DNA from 4 places in the Rhizobium sp. BK456 genome. Region 4 is predicted to be linked to each of the others. Evidence: predicted binding sites of a transcription regulator. Region 4 holds the regulator's gene; each other region holds the start of a gene.
The links. The regulator LexA, encoded in region 4, represses DNA repair genes until DNA is damaged. The targets are predictions, from matches to a motif close to TGTTCNNNNTGTGTTCNG.
Positions count from the first base shown of each region.

Region 1: FHX03_RS02890 (glycosyl transferase) is a predicted target of LexA. The motif match lies at 1,690-1,707, and genes of this name have one in related genera.
Region 2: dinB (DNA polymerase IV) is a predicted target of LexA. The motif match lies at 1,905-1,922, and genes of this name have one in related genera.
Region 3: FHX03_RS05735 (YifB family Mg chelatase-like AAA ATPase) is a predicted target of LexA. The motif match lies at 2,052-2,069, and genes of this name have one in related genera.

Region 1 covers NZ_JACIAO010000001.1:522,750-526,941, forward strand. Annotated here, with positions in the region: gene moaB (molybdenum cofactor biosynthesis protein B) at 1-396, shown strand, start outside; gene FHX03_RS02885 (hypothetical protein) at 415-729, opposite strand; gene FHX03_RS02890 (glycosyl transferase) at 1,118-1,636, opposite strand; gene FHX03_RS02895 (PA0069 family radical SAM protein) at 1,775-2,932, shown strand; gene FHX03_RS02900 (ribonuclease HII) at 3,203-3,892, shown strand; gene FHX03_RS02905 (F0F1 ATP synthase subunit B) at 4,027-4,192, opposite strand, start outside.
Region 2 covers NZ_JACIAO010000017.1:26,725-30,916, forward strand. Annotated here, with positions in the region: partial or broken gene FHX03_RS32115 (exodeoxyribonuclease III) at 1-422, opposite strand, end outside; gene FHX03_RS32120 (DUF3606 domain-containing protein) at 426-602, opposite strand; gene FHX03_RS32125 (GFA family protein) at 783-1,187, opposite strand; gene FHX03_RS32130 (hypothetical protein) at 1,481-1,789, opposite strand; gene dinB (DNA polymerase IV) at 1,943-3,040, shown strand; gene FHX03_RS32140 (exonuclease domain-containing protein) at 3,068-3,826, shown strand; gene FHX03_RS32145 (2'-5' RNA ligase family protein) at 3,882-4,192, shown strand, end outside.
Region 3 covers NZ_JACIAO010000001.1:1,099,154-1,103,345, forward strand. Annotated here, with positions in the region: gene FHX03_RS05735 (YifB family Mg chelatase-like AAA ATPase) at 430-1,962, opposite strand; gene gshB (glutathione synthase) at 2,139-3,086, opposite strand; gene FHX03_RS05745 (ABC transporter permease) at 3,172-4,192, opposite strand, start outside; gene FHX03_RS05750 (sugar ABC transporter ATP-binding protein) at 4,178-4,192, opposite strand, start outside.
Region 4 covers NZ_JACIAO010000003.1:279,200-283,391, forward strand. Annotated here, with positions in the region: gene kdsA (3-deoxy-8-phosphooctulonate synthase) at 1-103, opposite strand, end outside; gene FHX03_RS10950 (VOC family protein) at 103-996, opposite strand; gene lexA (transcriptional repressor LexA) at 1,193-1,912, shown strand; gene FHX03_RS10960 (ComEC/Rec2 family competence protein) at 1,893-4,192, opposite strand, start outside.

The DNA of each region.
Region 1 (4,192 bases), on a different contig from region 4:
CCGGATGATCGCGAGAAAATCGCCGCCCGGGTGAAGGCCTGGACCGAGCTGGATGAGATCGACGTCGTCATCACCTCAGGGGGCACCGGCTTTACCGGCCGCGATGTGACGCCCGAAGCGCTGGAGCCCTTGTTCGAAAAGCGCATGGACGGCTTTTCCGCCGTCTTCCACCGCATCTCCTACGACAAGATCGGCACGGCGACGATCCAGTCTCGCGCCACGGCGGGCGTTGCCAACGCCACTTTCATCTTCGCGCTGCCGGGGTCGCCCGGCGCCTGCCGGGATGCCTGGGACGGCATTTTGAAAGCACAGCTCGACTACCGCAGCCTGCCGTGCAATTTCGTCGAGATCATGCCGCGTCTGGACGAACACCTGAAACGCGGCGCGATGAAATAGGCTACCGAACCCGGCTCGCTATGTGGCAAGGCCCGGCAGAGTGGGCATCGTTTCCCAGCTGTCAACCGACAGCAGGATGCAGCTTATGCCGTGAACATCCGTGACGACGAGCGTCCAGGTGCCGCTTTCGGCGGCATAGACCTCAAGAACGGCGTTCTCGTTGACCAGTCCGACCGCTGTCAGCTTTTCGGCGAAATTCTTGTCCAGGAAATTGACGACCTCGGATCGGCCTGCGCAACTGAGCATCGTCTGCGATGCTGCCGAATGCGGATGCGCGATCACCAATGTCGGCAATATGACGGCCAGCAGGCCGTAGAGCATATTGCGTACCATGACGCACCTCCTTCCGCCGGGAACCCGGCAGAAGAGGAGATTGTCGCCGACCTGTTCTGCCGTCCACCGGCATCCATGGCCATCCGTTGCGAAGCGAGGCGCTTCGGCGGCGCCATGGAAGAATTATAGCGCAAAATCCGATTGGGCGCCATCTTTTGCGCGATGGTGGGTTGCAATCGCCGACGTTATTGCGGGACCAGCCCCTCATCCGGCTGCGGCCACCTTCTCCCCGCTTGCGGGGCGAAGGGGATATGCCGCAACCTCTCCGTTCCCCGCTAACGTCTCGCAGGGCACGTCCCCTCTCCCCGTTCTTCACGGGGAGAAGACGTTTTCGGCGCCAACCAGATATGCGCGGTCAAGCCCAGCTCAAGATTGAGAGCGAAATCGTCTACCGAGCGGCGCGCGCCACCCAGGAAGGAATCAATTCACTGGCGAGCTTGCGCGGCTTCTGGCCCTTGGCGAATTCGGCAAGGGCCATGCCGCTTTGGGCGGCGGCGAGCGCCTGGTTCTTCGGCATCAGCAGACCGAGTTCCAACGGCGGCGCGGCGCGACCGATGCGCTTCAGAAACGGGCGCCGGTAGCCGCGCGAGGCGGTGAAGCGCGCCGGCAGCTTGTTCAGCGCCATATATTCGGCGATCTCGTCGATCCAGCCGGCCTGAGGCCGCGCGCCGGGCTCGACGAAGAGCAGCCATTCGCCGCGGGCGGAGCGGACGATGTCCTTGATATCCCAGTGCAAATAAAACCGGCAGCCAGCGGCGTCGGCGACCCGCGAGCTGCCGTCGCGCGAGCCGTGATCGAGCACGACCACATCGCTGACCAGCCCCTCTACCGCGCCTGCCACCAATACCGATAAAGTCTGGGCCAGCTCAGTTTCCTGATCCTGACATTCGAGAACAACCGTCAACATCGCCCATTCATAATGCGCCGTACAAATTATTGCCAGCGGCGTTTTCCGCATTTTGTTCTTGCATTGTTCTTGTTTTGCGGATAGGAATTTAATCATCAAAACGGGCGGAAGCGATGGCTTTTGCCGCGGGAGAATCCGATGAGAGAGCAGTCCTTGGCAGGGCAGGCCGCATTCGCGCCTGCCAATACGGCAGATATTGCCGATGCGATGATCGTGTCCTCCGGGCTGCGGATCGAGGTCGATCGGCGCCGTGGGCGCGGGGCGGGATTGAACCCGACAGGCAGGTTCGAGGCGCTGCAGCGCGAGACCTTCGACGATGGCTGGCAGACGCTGGAAGAGCTGCCGCCGTTCAAGACGGACGTGCAGATCGAGAAGCCGCGCACGGCCATTACCCGCAACGAATCGCCTGACATTGGCTTCGACCGCTCGATCAATCCCTATCGCGGCTGCGAGCATGGCTGCATCTATTGTTTCGCCCGGCCGACGCACGCCTATATGGGGCTTTCGGCGGGGCTTGATTTCGAGACGAAGCTCTTCGCCAAGCCGGATGCGGCAAAACTGCTGGAACGGGAACTTGCCAAGCCGGGCTACAAGGTGCGGGCGATCGCAATCGGCACCAATACCGACCCCTATCAGCCGATCGAAAAGGAATGGCGCATCATGCGCGGTATTCTCGAGGTCTTGAACAAGGCGAACCACCCGGTATCGATCGTGACCAAGTCAGCGATGATCCTGCGGGATCTCGACATTCTGCGGGAGATGGCGGCGAAGAACCTGGTGCGCGTCGGCATCTCGGTCACCACGCTCGACCGCAAGCTTGCCCGGACGATGGAGCCGCGCGCCGCCACGCCGCCGCGCCGGCTGGAGACCATTCACACACTGTCGGAAGCCGGCATCCAGACGGCTGTGATGGCTGCACCGCTGATCCCGGCGCTGAACGATCACGAGCTGGAGCGCATCCTCGAATCGGCCAAGGCTGCCGGCGCTGCCGAGGCGAGTTATGTCATCCTGAGACTGCCGCTCGAGGTCAGCCCGCTCTTCCGCGACTGGCTGCTGCAGCATTATCCCGATCGTTACCGGCATGTGATGTCGCTGGTGCGCTCGATGCGCGGCGGCAAGGATTACGATGCCGAATTCGGCAAGCGCATGAAGGGCGCCGGTCCCTATGCCTGGCAGATCGCCCGACGCTTTGAAATGGCCGCCAGGCGTTTCGGCCTGACGCGGCGCGGCATGCCGCTGCGCGACGATCTGTTCGTGCCGCCCGATGGCAGCGGCGTGCAGCTGTCGCTGCTCTAGGCTTTGTCTTACGCAATTCTTGGCTTCTCGCTTTGTCTGGAATTGCTTTTTGACTTTTTACGCAATTCCGGACGGAAAACCGTGCCGCACTTTTCCCGGAATTGCTTCAAGCTTGCGCATCGGCTGCTCAGAAAAACCGCCCTGTTTTCGAGCCCCGAGCGCAATTCCCGCGGATGGCACTGACCGCCACCATCCGCCGGACCCGGTCCCCGACCGCCGCCCTGATCGGGGACTTGCGGGCAATCGGGTTGGCGTGCGAGGCTCAGCCGCATGAAACCTCGCACGCCACCCGATTCTCCCCAGCTGTTCCAAGCGGTTCCCCTCGTGCCGGATTTCCGGCTGGAGCTCAAAGCCCGCAAGGCCGGCCACTGGCCGGTCGCCGGCGCCGACGAGGCCGGCCGCGGGCCGCTCGCCGGGCCGGTCGTTGCTGCCGCCGTCATCCTCGACCCGAAGCGCATCCCGGAGGGGCTGAACGATTCCAAGCAGCTTTCGGCGCAACGGCGCGAGGAGCTGTTCGTGCAGATCCTGGCGACCGCCACCGTCTCGATCGCCTCCTCCAGCTCGACACGTATCGACGAGACGGATATCCGTAAGGCGAGCCTCGACGCCATGCGCCGCGCCATCTGCAGCCTCGCCATCCCGGCAAGCTACGTGCTGACCGACGGGCTCGACGTGCCGCCCGGCCTCGATTGCCCCGGACAGGCTGTCGTCAAGGGCGATGCCCGTTCGGTCTCGATCGCCGCCGCCTCGATCGTCGCCAAGGTCACACGCGACCGGATGATGGCGCGCGCCCATCACGTCTTTCCGGATTACGGCTTTGCCGCTCATGTCGGCTACGGCACGGCGCAGCACCGCGCCGGCATCGAAAAACTAGGCCCCTGCTCCCTGCACCGGATGAGCTTTCGGCCGCTGCGCAAGGTCGAGGACGGTCCTGAGATGGACGAGCTGATCTCGGAATAGGTCTGGACTCCAGACTGCCGAGAGCTGCTTTAGGCCCCCTCCCCAACCGGACAGGCTCGGATTTCATAAAAGGAACTATCAACAAGAAAAGGCCGGGACATGCCCGGCCTTTTGCTCATTTCATTCGATACTGCTCAGTTGAGCCGCGTCTTGACCTGGCCGACGGCGTTGCCGAAGAGCTCGGACTGGACCTTGGCGTCGGCCTGCTTGGCGAGCACCGTTTCGGCAGCCGCGATCGCGAGATCGACGGCGGCGGAACGGACCGCCTTCATCGCTTCGGCCTCGGCCTGCTTGATCTTC
Region 2 (4,192 bases), on a different contig from region 4:
CCCCGCAAGCACGACCGGGACGTCCAGTTCTGGCAGCTCCACCGCATCGTCATGCAGCCTCTTGAACCGGCGGAGTTTGTAATCGAATTTCGGCCCGCGGTATGGGTTGCCGTTCGGGAGGTAGAGCGCTCCGATAATGGTCCCCTCGACGATTGCCTCGATGTAGCACTTCCGGTTCGCCTGGCAGTCCCTTTTTCGTAAGGTGAGGCTCCAGCCCCTTTGTGCGAGGATTGCGACGCCGTTCCAAGACTTCTCGCCCTGCCAGCGGCGCCGTACCCGGCTGCCTCGATCGCCTTGACGGGAACTTCTCCTGCGGCGCCTTCAGCTCCTGCAGACAGACTACGTCCGGCTCGGCCTCATCCAACCATGGAGGACTTCAAGCCGGCCGTTTACGCCGTTGACGTTTAGGTGGCGAGCTTCACGGCCTACCGGCGGCCGATTTCCGCTTCGACCTTCTTGCGAGAATTCCCTGCGCTCTTCACGGCTTTCTTGACCGTGTCCTTGGAAACACCTTCCTTCTTCGCTTCGTAACGGACTTCATGATCTTGTCCGGCTGCGACCTTGGCGCGATCCTGCGCTCTGCCTTGGGACGTCGTTGCCATTTGCAATCCTCCTAATGATTTTGGTCAGCGGAAAACGATCGCGGAGTCAGGAAGTTCCGCCTGCCCCTCAGGTGAAAGGCATTCCTCGCGGATCCCGCAGAGGCAAGTATCCGATCGCGAATTTCTCGACAAAGATGCGCACGTCGAAAAGCGGTTCACTTACGTCTTCTAAGGGGACGCTCAATCGCCCGGTCGACCTGGAAGTTTAGTAATATCCAGGGCCCATGCTAACGCCGACGAACACCATATCTGCGAGCGGGGCTTCAGATCCTTACGCTGGTTCACCGTTCCCAGTCTGATCCCAACCTGCTCGGCATCTTCCTGCTCTCCAGCCGTGTAGACGGGCGATCCGCAATCGGCACAGAAGAACTGCAGCCGCCGACGACCATTGTCGGCGGTCTTAACATAAAGCTTGGGCTCACCGGACGTGATCTGGAACTGGCTGCGTTGTGTGCTGACGGTTGCCCTGTACGCGGTGCCAGTCAATCTCTGGCAGTCGGTGCAGTGGCAGATCGCGACGTCCTGCGGATCCACCTCGGCTTCATAGGCGATCTTTCCGCATTGGCATGCGCCATCGATGTACATGTCATTCCTCCATCCGTGTTGTTGCGAGACTTAAAGAATGGCCCTCGCAAGTCGGGATCTACCTCTGCCAGTCCTGCCTTCCCTCGACACCTTCTTGATTTCTGCGCTTGCGCGTTTCAGAGACCTTGCCTGCCGTCTCGCATCCCGCAGCTCATTCAGCGTCAGCTGCCGCCATCCGCGATTTTTCTGATATTCTGCCGGCTCCGCCGTCGCCGCCCGGCTCCTTTGGTTTTTTGGAAATCACGTTGAGAACGGTAGGTGGAGAGCGCGTCGGCCATCGGGGATCTCCGGGATCAGCGTCCGGAGACCCGGATTGCGCCGACGTCCCCGAATGTCTGCTGGACCGCAGGGATCATGCTGGAATTGATATCGGCTGAAACTTCGATCTCGCCCTCCAGCGGAGCATCGCCGCGCGCACCACCATCGTGAGAGACATCGCCGCCTGATGGAGCAGAGCCAGCGGTATTCTTAGCCGAGGTCGATTGGATAAAGATGTCCGGTCGAGCAATACCGTGCTGCTGGACGAGATGTTCTACCGCGAGATCGGCAGCCTCTCGTGTTTTGAAAACGGCTGTGATGGTTGTGGTGCTGTCGTCGGCCATGGTTCAATCTCCTATCTAATCTAATTCATGATCAAACGCCTGAAGAAGCGTGGAGTTTCCCTCTGGAGGTCCTCCGAACATGGCCAGCACTTGGATACCATGTCGGAAGATGATATGTTCCTGTTTCGTTTTCGCCAGTGACGCTCAATCGCCATGGATCTCACCACCATCTCAACCATCAGGAAAATCATCCATGTCGACATGGATGCCTTCTACGCATCGGTCGAGCAGCGCGACAATCCGGAGCTTCGTGGCAAGCCACTCGCTGTCGGCGGAGCGGCTGCTCGCGGCGTCGTTGCAGCAGCAAGCTACGAGGCGCGGGAGTTCGGCGTTCGCTCGGCAATGCCGTCGATCACGGCGGCGCGGAAGTGCCCGGATCTGATCTTCGTGAAGCCCAGGTTCGAAGTCTATCGCGCGGTCTCGCAGCAGATCCGCGAGATTTTTGCAGAGTATACGCCTTTCATTGAACCGCTGTCGCTCGACGAGGCTTATCTCGACGTCACCGAAAACCTCAAGGGCATGTCGGTTGCCACCGAGATCGCGCGGGAAATCCGTGCCAGCATCAAGGCTGTGACTGGGCTGAATGCTTCGGCCGGCATCTCCTACAACAAGTTCCTCGCCAAGATGGCGTCCGACCTCAACAAGCCGAACGGCCAAGCGGTCATCACGCCGAAGAACGGCCCGGCGTTCGTCGAGCAACTTGCGGTCAAGAAATTTCATGGCGTCGGCCCGGCTACGGCGGAGAAGATGCACCGGCTCGGTATCGAGACCGGTGTGGATTTGAAGGCAAAGTCCCTGCAGTTCCTAGTCGAGCATTTCGGAAAGTCGGGCCCGTACTTCTATGGTATTGCTCGGGGCATCGATGAGCGGCAGGTCCGGCCCGACCGGGTGCGTAAATCGGTCGGCGCGGAAGATACATTTGCCGTCGACATCGACGACCTTGATGTGGCGACACAGGAGCTCGAGCCGCTTGCGGAAAAGGTTTGGTCCTACTGCGAAGCCAAGGGGTTCAGCGGCAAGACGGTAACCGTGAAAATAAAGTACTCCGACTTTACCCAGGCCACCCGGAGCAAAACAACTGCTCTCCCCTTTGCAGGTGTTGAGGACATCCTCGGCGCGGCCAACGTCCTTCTGGCCGGTGTCTATCCGTTCAAGCGACCAGTCCGGCTTCTTGGTGTGACGCTGTCGTCGCTGACCAATGACAAAGATTCCGAAAACGGGGAACAACCGCAGCTCGGCCTCGGTTTCTGAGCAGAAGGACCTGGAGCAAATCAAGCATTGAAAGCCGAAATGTTGCCATCCTGTATTCGCGTTATCGACCTTGAAACCGCCGGCAACGGGCCGAGCGATGTCTGTGAGATCGGGTGGCAGGACGTCGTTCAGGACGAAGATGGGCGGTGGGAAGTTTCGGAGGAGCGTGGCTCGGCACTCGTGAATCCGGGCCGGCCGATTTCGGCCGACACCATGGCGATCCATCATATCCAGGATTATGAAGTCGGAAGCGCACCGTTCTGGAAAGAGGTAGCGCCCAGCATCTTGCGGCCACCGCACCCGATCGCGGCGCTTGCCGCACACCGTGCCGCCTTCGAGCAGCGATACTGCACGCCAAGACTGGCCGGTGTTACGCCCTGGATCTGCACATGGAAATGCGCTTTGCGTGTCTGGCCGGAGCTTCCAAGGTTTTCCAACCAGATGCTGCGTTATCAGCGCAGGCCCGAAGGTCTGATCCATGAGATCGGCCTTCCCGCCCATCGGGCCATGCCCGACGCCTATGTCACGGCCCATCATCTGCGTGACGAGCTAAACGCCGCTTCGTTGGATGAGCTCCTGTTTTGGAGTTCAGAGCCGGGCTTGTTACCGCGGGTGCCCGCGGGCCCTGACCGCGGCAAAAGCTGGGATCGCTTGACCATAGAGGCGCTGACTGCCTTCCTAAGTGATCGCGATACCGATGTGCGCTTCAGCGCCGAGACGGAGCTGCTGCGGCGAGGAGGGAAAGTACCCACGGTGCCGGTTCCGGCCCAGCAGACGCTTTTGTGACTGATTTGACTTTACTTGATGAGCCCGGACCGCCGACTTGAAGACACGCCATCCGATGATCGTGACAGCACAAATTGCGGAGCATGATCTCATCCCTTTCGATCTGCTACGTCAGAAACATTTTCCCCAAGATCGGAATTTCCTGCGGGCTCATCTGACGATGTTTCACCGGCTGCCGGGCGAATATGTTGGGAGGATCGTCGAAAGCCTTCAATTTGTTGCGAAGGAGACGCGCACGATTTCAGCCCGCGCTACCGGCGTCCGTCATCTCGGAGCCGGCGTGGCATTCACAATTGAAAGCACTGAGCTGAACTCGATCCGCGATGCCCTACGCAGCGATTTCGTCCACTGGTTGGGCTCGCAGGA
Region 3 (4,192 bases), on a different contig from region 4:
CTAAGGGTCGTCGCCAAACAGACTCGGAACCAGCAGCATGCACCGTCTACCTAGAAGCAACCCGCTCGTCGGGGTTGCTTCTGCTTCGCCCGCCGCCGTCGTCCCCTCTCGGGTCTCCTCGGGCGTCCGGGTAAGATCAGAGGGCACGAAGGCCCTCCACGGCATTCGCTTTCGCGAATGGCCTGAAAATAACGACTTCTTCCGCTCGTGATCTGAAACGAGATGTAGACTCGCCCTGCCGCAATTACAAGAACAATATTCGCTAACAGCGAACTTTTTTCCACCGTGGACGCGTTATTCTGTCAGGGGGCAGGACCTGAATGCCGCGAAAATGATTGGCAAGGGCGATCAGGCTGTGGGGTTGGCGCGAGCATATTACCCTCGGCGCCGGCCCAGCCGGCCTCAGACTTGTTAGAAAATCCACTCTTCTTACGCCGCCGCCGTCAGCCTCTCCCCCGCGATCCGGTAAGAAATCGCTTCGGCAAGATGCAGGCGGCCGACGGTCGGTTTGCCGTCGAGATCAGCCAGGGTGCGGGCGACCTTGAGGACGCGGTGGTAGCCGCGGGCGGAGAATTTCATTTTTTCGGCGGCGTCGCGCAAGAGCTGCAGGCCGGCGGCATCCGGTTCGGCGAGTTTCTCGATCATTGATGTGGAGCAGCGGGCATTGGTGCCGATGCCCTTGGCGCCGGCGGCCTCGAAGCGCTCTTGCTGCCGTTCGCGGGCGCGGGCGACGCGGCGGGCGACGTCGGCGCTGGCCTCGGCGGCCATCGGGCGGATGAGATCGGCGGCGGAGACGGCGGGTACGTCGATGCGGATATCGATGCGGTCCATCAGCGGGCCGGAGATGCGGGCCTGGTAATCGCTCATGCAGCGCGGGCCGCGGGCGCAGGTGTGATCGGGCTCGCCCGCCATGCCGCAGCGGCAGGGGTTCATCGCCGCGATCAGCTGGAATTTGGCCGGATAGGAGACGCGGTGATTGGCGCGCGCAATGACGCATTCGCCGCCTTCGAGCGGCTGGCGCAGCGCATCGAGCGCCTGCGGCGTGAATTCGGGAAACTCGTCGAGGAAGAGTACGCCATGATGGGCAAGCGAGGCTTCGCCCGGCCGGGCGCGCAGGCCACCGCCGACGAGGGCCGCCATGGTGGCGGAATGATGCGGAGTGCGGAAGGGACGGCGATCGGAAAGCTTGCCGCCGGTAAGCTGGCCGGCGATCGAATGGACCATCGAGACTTCAAGCAGCTCGGCCGCCGAAAGCGGCGGCAGGATCGACGGCAGCCGTGCGGCCAGCATCGATTTGCCGGAGCCGGGAGGGCCGACCATCAAGAGATTATGGCCTCCAGCGGCCGCCACTTCGAGCGCGCGCTTGGCGCTTTCCTGGCCCTTGATCTCGGCGAGATCCGGCAGGTTGGCGGCGTTGGCGCGGATCGACGCTTCCGGCCGGGTGAGGACCTGGGTGCCGCGGAAATGATTGGCAAGGGCGATCAGGCTGCGCGGCGCGAGGATATTGACCTCGGCGCCGGCCCAGGCGGCCTCGGCGCCGCTTTCGGCCGGGCAGATCAGCCCCTTGCCGAGCGCATTGGCGCCGATGGCAGCCGGCAGCGCGCCTGATATCGCGGCGATGGTGCCGTCGAGGTTGAGTTCGCCGACGACGACATAATCCGACAGCGCATCGGCGGGAATGGCGCCGAGGGCGGCCATCAGGGCAAGCGCGATCGGCAGATCGAAATGCGAGCCCTCTTTCGGCAGATCGGCGGGCGCCAGATTGACGGTCACCCGCTTGCCCGGCAGCGACAGGCCGGAGGCATGAAGGGCGGCCTGCACCCGCTCGCGGCTTTCGGCCACGGCCTTGTCGGGCAGGCCGACGATCTGCATGCCGACCTTGCCGGGCGCGACCATGACCTGGACCTCGACCGGCACGCCTTCGATGCCCTGAAATGCCACCGTACTGACACGCGCGACCATAAACCCGTCCCCCTGCCCGCCAACTCTTATACCGCCTGCAACCCTTCAGGGCCAGCGGTTGCAATCTGGCATGGGAATAGGAATAAAACAAGAACAAGAAAGGAACGGAGTCAGATATGGACTGTGACCGGGGTTGTGCCCGGTCACAGCAGGCGCGGGTGGCTCGCGCGGTAGGCTCAGCCGCGCTTGCGCTCGATCGCGTCCCAGAGCAGGCTTGCGATATCGGCGCCGCCGAATTTTTTCACTTCGCGGATGCCTGTCGGAGAGGTGACGTTGATCTCGGTCATGTAATCGCCGATCACATCGATGCCGACGAGCAGGAAGCCGCGTTCCCGCAGCGCCGGACCGATGCGCTCGCAGATTTCCTGTTCGCGCGACGTCAGCTCGGTCGCCTCGGCGCGGCCGCCGACATGCATGTTGGAGCGGCTGTCGTGCTCGGCCGGCACGCGGTTGATGGCGCCGGCAAATTCGCCGTCGACCAGGATGATGCGTTTGTCGCCCTTGCGCACGTCCGGCAGATATTGCTGGGCGATGAACGGCTCGCGGAAAAGCTGGCCGAACATTTCCAGCAGCGAAGAGAGGTTGCGGTCGTCGCGCGTGGAATGGAAGACACCGGCGCCGCCATTGCCGTAGAGCGGCTTCAGGATGATATCGCCCATCTCGTCGCGGAAGCGGCGGATTTCGGCGGGATCCTTGGTGATCAGCGTCTTCGGCATCAGGTCGGCAAATTCGGTGACGAAGATCTTTTCCGGCGAATTGCGCACCCAGGCCGGATCGTTGACGACGAGCGTCTTCGGGTGGATGCGCTCGAGCAGATGCGTCGAGGTGATATAGGCCATGTCGAAGGGCGGGTCCTGGCGCAGAAGCACCACGTCCATGGTCGACAGATCGACGCGCTCGGGCGCGCCGAGCTCGAAGTGATCGCCCTTGACGTCGCGCAGCAGCATCGGCTCGACGCTGGCATAGAGCTTGCCGTCGCGGAAGCTCAGGCGTTCAGGCGTGTAATGGAACAGCCGGTAGCCGCGCGCTTGGGCTTCCAAGCTCATGGCGAAGGTGGAGTCGCCCGCAATATTGATGCCGGCGACATGGTCCATCTGGACCGCTACATTGGTGATCTTGGCCATTTCCGTCCCTCGCTGAATGCCGGACAGATGTAGGTCGGCCCGGTATCAAACGCAACGGTCAATCAAGGCTTGCGGCGCCAGCCAATTACCGGGTTTCGAGGATGCGCATCAGCCGGCCGCGATAGCTGTCGAGAATGACGGCGAGCACGATGACGGCGCCGATGACGATCGGCTTGATGTTGTCGTCGGCGCCCAAGAGCTGCAATCCGGTCGACAGCACCTGCAGAATGCAGGCCCCGACCAACGTGCCGATGATCGAGCCCTTGCCGCCCGAGAGGCTGGTGCCGCCGATGATGACCGCGGCGATGGCATTCAGTTCGTAGCCGATGCCGGCGACCGGGCTGCCGACATTGAGGCGGAGCAAATAGACCATGGCAGCAATGCCGGCCGTCAGCCCCGAGATGGTGAAGACGGCGATCTTGTATCGTTTCGGCTGGTGACCCGACAGGCGGACGGCCTCTTCATTGGTGCCGATGGCGAAGACGAAGCGGCCGAAGACGGTGTAGCGCAGCACGAACCAGCCGATGAGGACGACGACGATCGCAATCAGGAAGATCGACGGGAAGATGCCCCAGAAGATCAGGTTGCCGAAATCGACGAAAGGCTGAGGTAGGCCGGTAATCGTCGAATTGTCGCTGACGACGCGGGCCAGGCCGCTCGCGACATTCAGCATGCCAAGGGTGACGATGAAGGACGGAAGCTTCCACTTCTCGCAGATCCAGCCGTTGACGGCGCCTAGCACGGCACCGGTGCCCATCGAGGCCAGGCAGGCGAGAATGATGGCCTGCCATGGCGAAAACGCCGGATTGATCATGATCGTCGCACCGATCACCGTGCAAAGGGCAAGCAGCGAGCCGACAGAGAGATCGATGCCGCCGACCAGGATGACGAAGGTCATGCCGGCGGCCAGCACGGTGTTGATGGCGATCTGCACAAAGATCTTCAGGAAATTCTCAGGCGTGGCAAAATAGGGCGCCGTCGCCGAGAAAAACGCCAGGATCAGGACGAGGGCAATGGCGACGCCCGCCTCCTTCATCGAGATCCTGATCAGCTTGTCCCAGAAGCGCGCCTCTTTTGCCTCGGTCTGTTTTTCAATGCTGGCGGAC
Region 4 (4,192 bases):
TCTGGCAGGGGCCGGCAATCAGCGACAGGCGGCCGGTATTGGAAAAGGTGACCTGGCCTGCGCCCTCGCCGATCCTGACTTCCGAATTCGTATCAGTGCTCATCATCTTTCCTCGAAGGCGAAAAGCGTGCCCTGCCCGGGCGCCGGCTTCACCAGAATGCGATTGTTCTTGCGCGTGTAGGTCACTCCGTTAGCAGCCAAATGCGCTTCTGTCACGGCAAGATCGGCGACGGTGAAGAGGATGGCCCGGCCGCGCAGGCCGCGGTCGGCGGATAAGACGGCAACCTCGAAATAGGCCTCCAGCCCCTCCGGCGTCATCAGGCTGATTTTCGCATTCGGCGCCGCGATATTGACGCCGAAACCGGTTTTCTCGACCGCCGACTGCGCCATGGCAAGGCTGACGAAACCGGCGTAGGCGGCGGCATCAGGCGCGCACAGCGCGATCTCGGCGATGCCGGTCACGCCATTGGCATGTGTCTCCAGCGCGCCGCGGTCGGCGGGCAATGGATTGATGCGCTGGCAGGTAAAGAGAAAGAAGTCCGGCGCAAGCAGATCCGCTGCAAAGGCCAGTTTGAAGCTGCCGACGCTTTCGGAACCGTCCGGCATCTTCATTGGCCGGCTGAACTCCAGCATCTCGCCGGCGCTCGATCCGCCGGCAGCGAAGTGCCGATGATCGTGGCCGGCATCCTCGGTGCCGAAAACCACCGCCGAAAGCCCCTCATCGCCGCAACGGAAGCGGAAGGCCCGGTTGCGGGCGGTGAAGACATTCCCTTGCCGCGCCGAGGCCTCGCTCTCCTCGACGCTGGCGATACCGAGCGGCTCCAGATAGGTCTTGTCGGCGAAGAAGACACAGGCATTCTCCGTTCCGAAGGGATGGCGGGCATCGGCGGCAACCGTGAAGCCGAGCTTGCCGAGCCGCTCGCGGGCCAGATCGATATTGACGACGGGCAGCACGACATGATCCAGCGGGTGCGGTTTGGCGGAACGCTCGTTCATCATATCCCTCCCTCAAACGATAAGAGATGTGCGACAGCACCACCCCCAATGCAAGACATGTGTGCCAATCCGGCGAATGAAAATAAAAATCTCAAAGAGTTGGCGGCAAGTTTTACGGAAATTTAGCTACTTGCAGAACACATATGGAACATATAGTGTCTGTTCTGGATTTGTTTCAATCAGGGGTCACACGCCGATGCTCACGCGCAAACAACAGGAGCTTCTCCTTTTCATTCATGAGCGCATGAAGGAATCCGGCGTTCCGCCATCTTTCGACGAGATGAAGGATGCCCTGGATCTGGCCTCCAAATCCGGCATTCATCGCCTGATTACAGCGCTCGAAGAACGCGGTTTCATTCGCCGCCTACCGAACCGCGCCAGGGCGCTCGAGGTCATCAAGCTTCCCGAAGCCTATAGTCCCAGCATCCAGCCCCGGCGCGGCTTTTCGCCGAGCGTCATCGAGGGCAGCCTCGGCAAGCCCCAGCCGGTCGCCGCCCCCGCGCCTGTAAAACCCGTCGCCGACAACGGCAACTCGGTCTCGGTGCCGGTCATGGGCCGAATCGCTGCCGGTGTTCCGATATCGGCAATCCAGAACAATACCCACGACATCGTCGTTCCCGCCGACATGCTCGGCTCCGGTGAACATTATGCGCTGGAGGTGAAGGGCGATTCGATGATCGACGCCGGCATCTTCGACGGCGACACGGTGATCATCCGCAACGGCAGCACCGCAAGCCCCGGCGACATCGTCGTTGCCCTCGTCGATGACGAGGAAGCGACGCTGAAGCGCTTCCGCCGCAAGGGCGCCTCGATCGCGCTTGAGGCGGCCAACCCGGCTTACGAGACCCGGATCTTTGGGCCCGACCGCGTCAAGGTGCAGGGCAAGCTCGTCGGCCTCATTCGCCGCTATCACTGACACTGGACAGGCCGGATTCGGTAAAACTGTTGCTGCGCCAGTCATAGGCGCGCTGGCGCATCCATGGCCGCGACAGCGTTTCGAATGCGGTTGCGACCTCCAGGCCGGTATCTGCGAAGCGCAGCTCGAGGGAACCGGTCTTGCGCAGCGTCTCACCGGTGAAGAGCGTCGCGCCTGAGCGGCAGCTGTTGAAACGCAGGCGGACCGGCGTCACGACGATATCGGCTGCATCGCAGGCCGGGCCGAGATAAGCGGCATTGTCGATGATGCTTACCACACGGCCATTGCCAAGCCTTGATATGCACCAGGCCTTTTTGACGCAGGAGAAGCGGTTTGTTTCACCGCCCGCGGCGGCCCCCCGCATCGCTGTCCTTGCTTCATTCTGTTGCTCGCGGGAAAGCCTGACGCGTCGGTCTTCCCCCTCCGGCGGGATAGCGGGGCCACCCAGCATCTTCGGCGGGTGATGCGTCGGCAGGACCAGCGCTCTTTGCCACTGGTCGAAGATGAAATCCGGCGGGTTTTCACGATTGGAAGCCATTGCCGCGGTCTCGACGAGCGCGACCAGACCGCCATCCTCCGAAATCACCAGATCCGGCGGCCGGGAAACCGGCAGAATCAACAGAATGAAGGTCGAAACGGCGAGGATTGCTGAGCCGGCATGGCGCAGCCGGGTGCGGAGCAGCGTCAGCAGCAGGAAGCCTGCCACGGCGATGGCGAAATACCAGGCGGGCAAGCGGCCGACGCCGATATCGCCGCCCCAGCCGGACACTGTCTTGGCGACCGCGATCACCAGATCAAGGCCGAAGCCGACCACCTTCCAGAGCGGAGCGTCCAGACCGAACGGCATGAGCAACATCGCCAGCAGCCCGGCCGGCATCACGATGAAGGAGATGATCGGCATCGTCGCGAGGTTTGCCGGCAGGCCGTAAGCGGTCAGGCGATGAAAATGTTCGATCGAAAACAGCGCCGTGGAAAAACCGCCGATCAGCGAAGTCAGGAAGACGCCGCCGAAGAAACCGGCGACCGCAACGAGCGGCCGGAAGACCGGCAGCCTCAGCAAAGCGTTTTCGCGAATGCGCCGCTCCTTCCACAACTGATAACCCGATACCAGCGCCAATGTCGCGGCAAAGGACATCTGGAAGCTCGGGCCCAGGACTTCGGAGGGCGAAATGGCGATGATGACGAGGGCCGAGAGCACGACATTGCGCAGGCTGATCGACGGCCGATCGAAGAAGACGGCAATCAGCATGATGGCCATCATGATAAAGGCGCGTTCAGCCGAGACCCCGAAGCCGGAGATCAGGTAGTAAGCGGTGACGGCGATGAGCGCGCCTGCTGCGGCGATCTTCTTGGTCGGATAGGCCTGGGCAGCACCTGGAAAGAGGCTGAGCAGCATCCGGAAGCCGACGAAGAAGATGCCGGCCGACAACGCCATGTTGAGGCCCGAGATCGCGACGATATGAGCAAGGCCGGACTGGCGCAGCGCCTCCGTCGTCGCATTCGAGATGGCGCGCCGCTCGTCGGTCACCAGAGCAGCGGCAAAAGCGCCCGTATCGCCGGGCAGGATCGATCGAATGCGATCGCCGATACCGCTGCGCAGCCGGTAAAGCCATTCGAGCATTGCTTCCGACGTCGACATTGCACCCTGCGGGCCCGCCCCCAAATCCCTCTCCGGAGCGCCATAGAAGAAGCCGTTGGCACCGATGCCGTCGAAATAGGCACTGAAGGAGAAATCGTTGAGTTCAGGCAGCGCTGGGCCTGCCGGAGGCGTCAGCCGCGCCCTGCCGGTGATGATGTCACCGATCTCGAAAGGCGTATCGGCGCCGCGGACGATCGCGGTGATGCGCCCCGGCCGCCGCTTCAGCTCCGGCGCCTCCGTGCCGGTGACGGCAAGGATGTAGCGCCAACGCCCACGTCCATCGCCTTCCCGCCGTTCGACACGGCCGGTCACCGTCGTCGTCACGGATGAATCGAGGATCACGGTCGAAGCCCTCCAGCTCTCGAATTGTGCTGAGAGCATGCCGCAGGCGAAAAGCGCCAACGCCAGGAAGCTGGCCTGCAGCACCGGCCGGCTGGGGCCGGCGACGAGAACCACGACCGCCGGCATCGCTAGGCAGAGAAGCGACGCGACGAGGGGAAAATCCCATGGCGCGAGAAACCAGAAGGCCGCCCCGGCGCCGAGGAAGACCGGCGAGAACAGCAGCAGTCGGCCATGGTCGGCCTCCTCGCCCAGCATGCGGATTCCGGCACGCAGCGATTGCGAGGCCGCGGCCGGCAGCC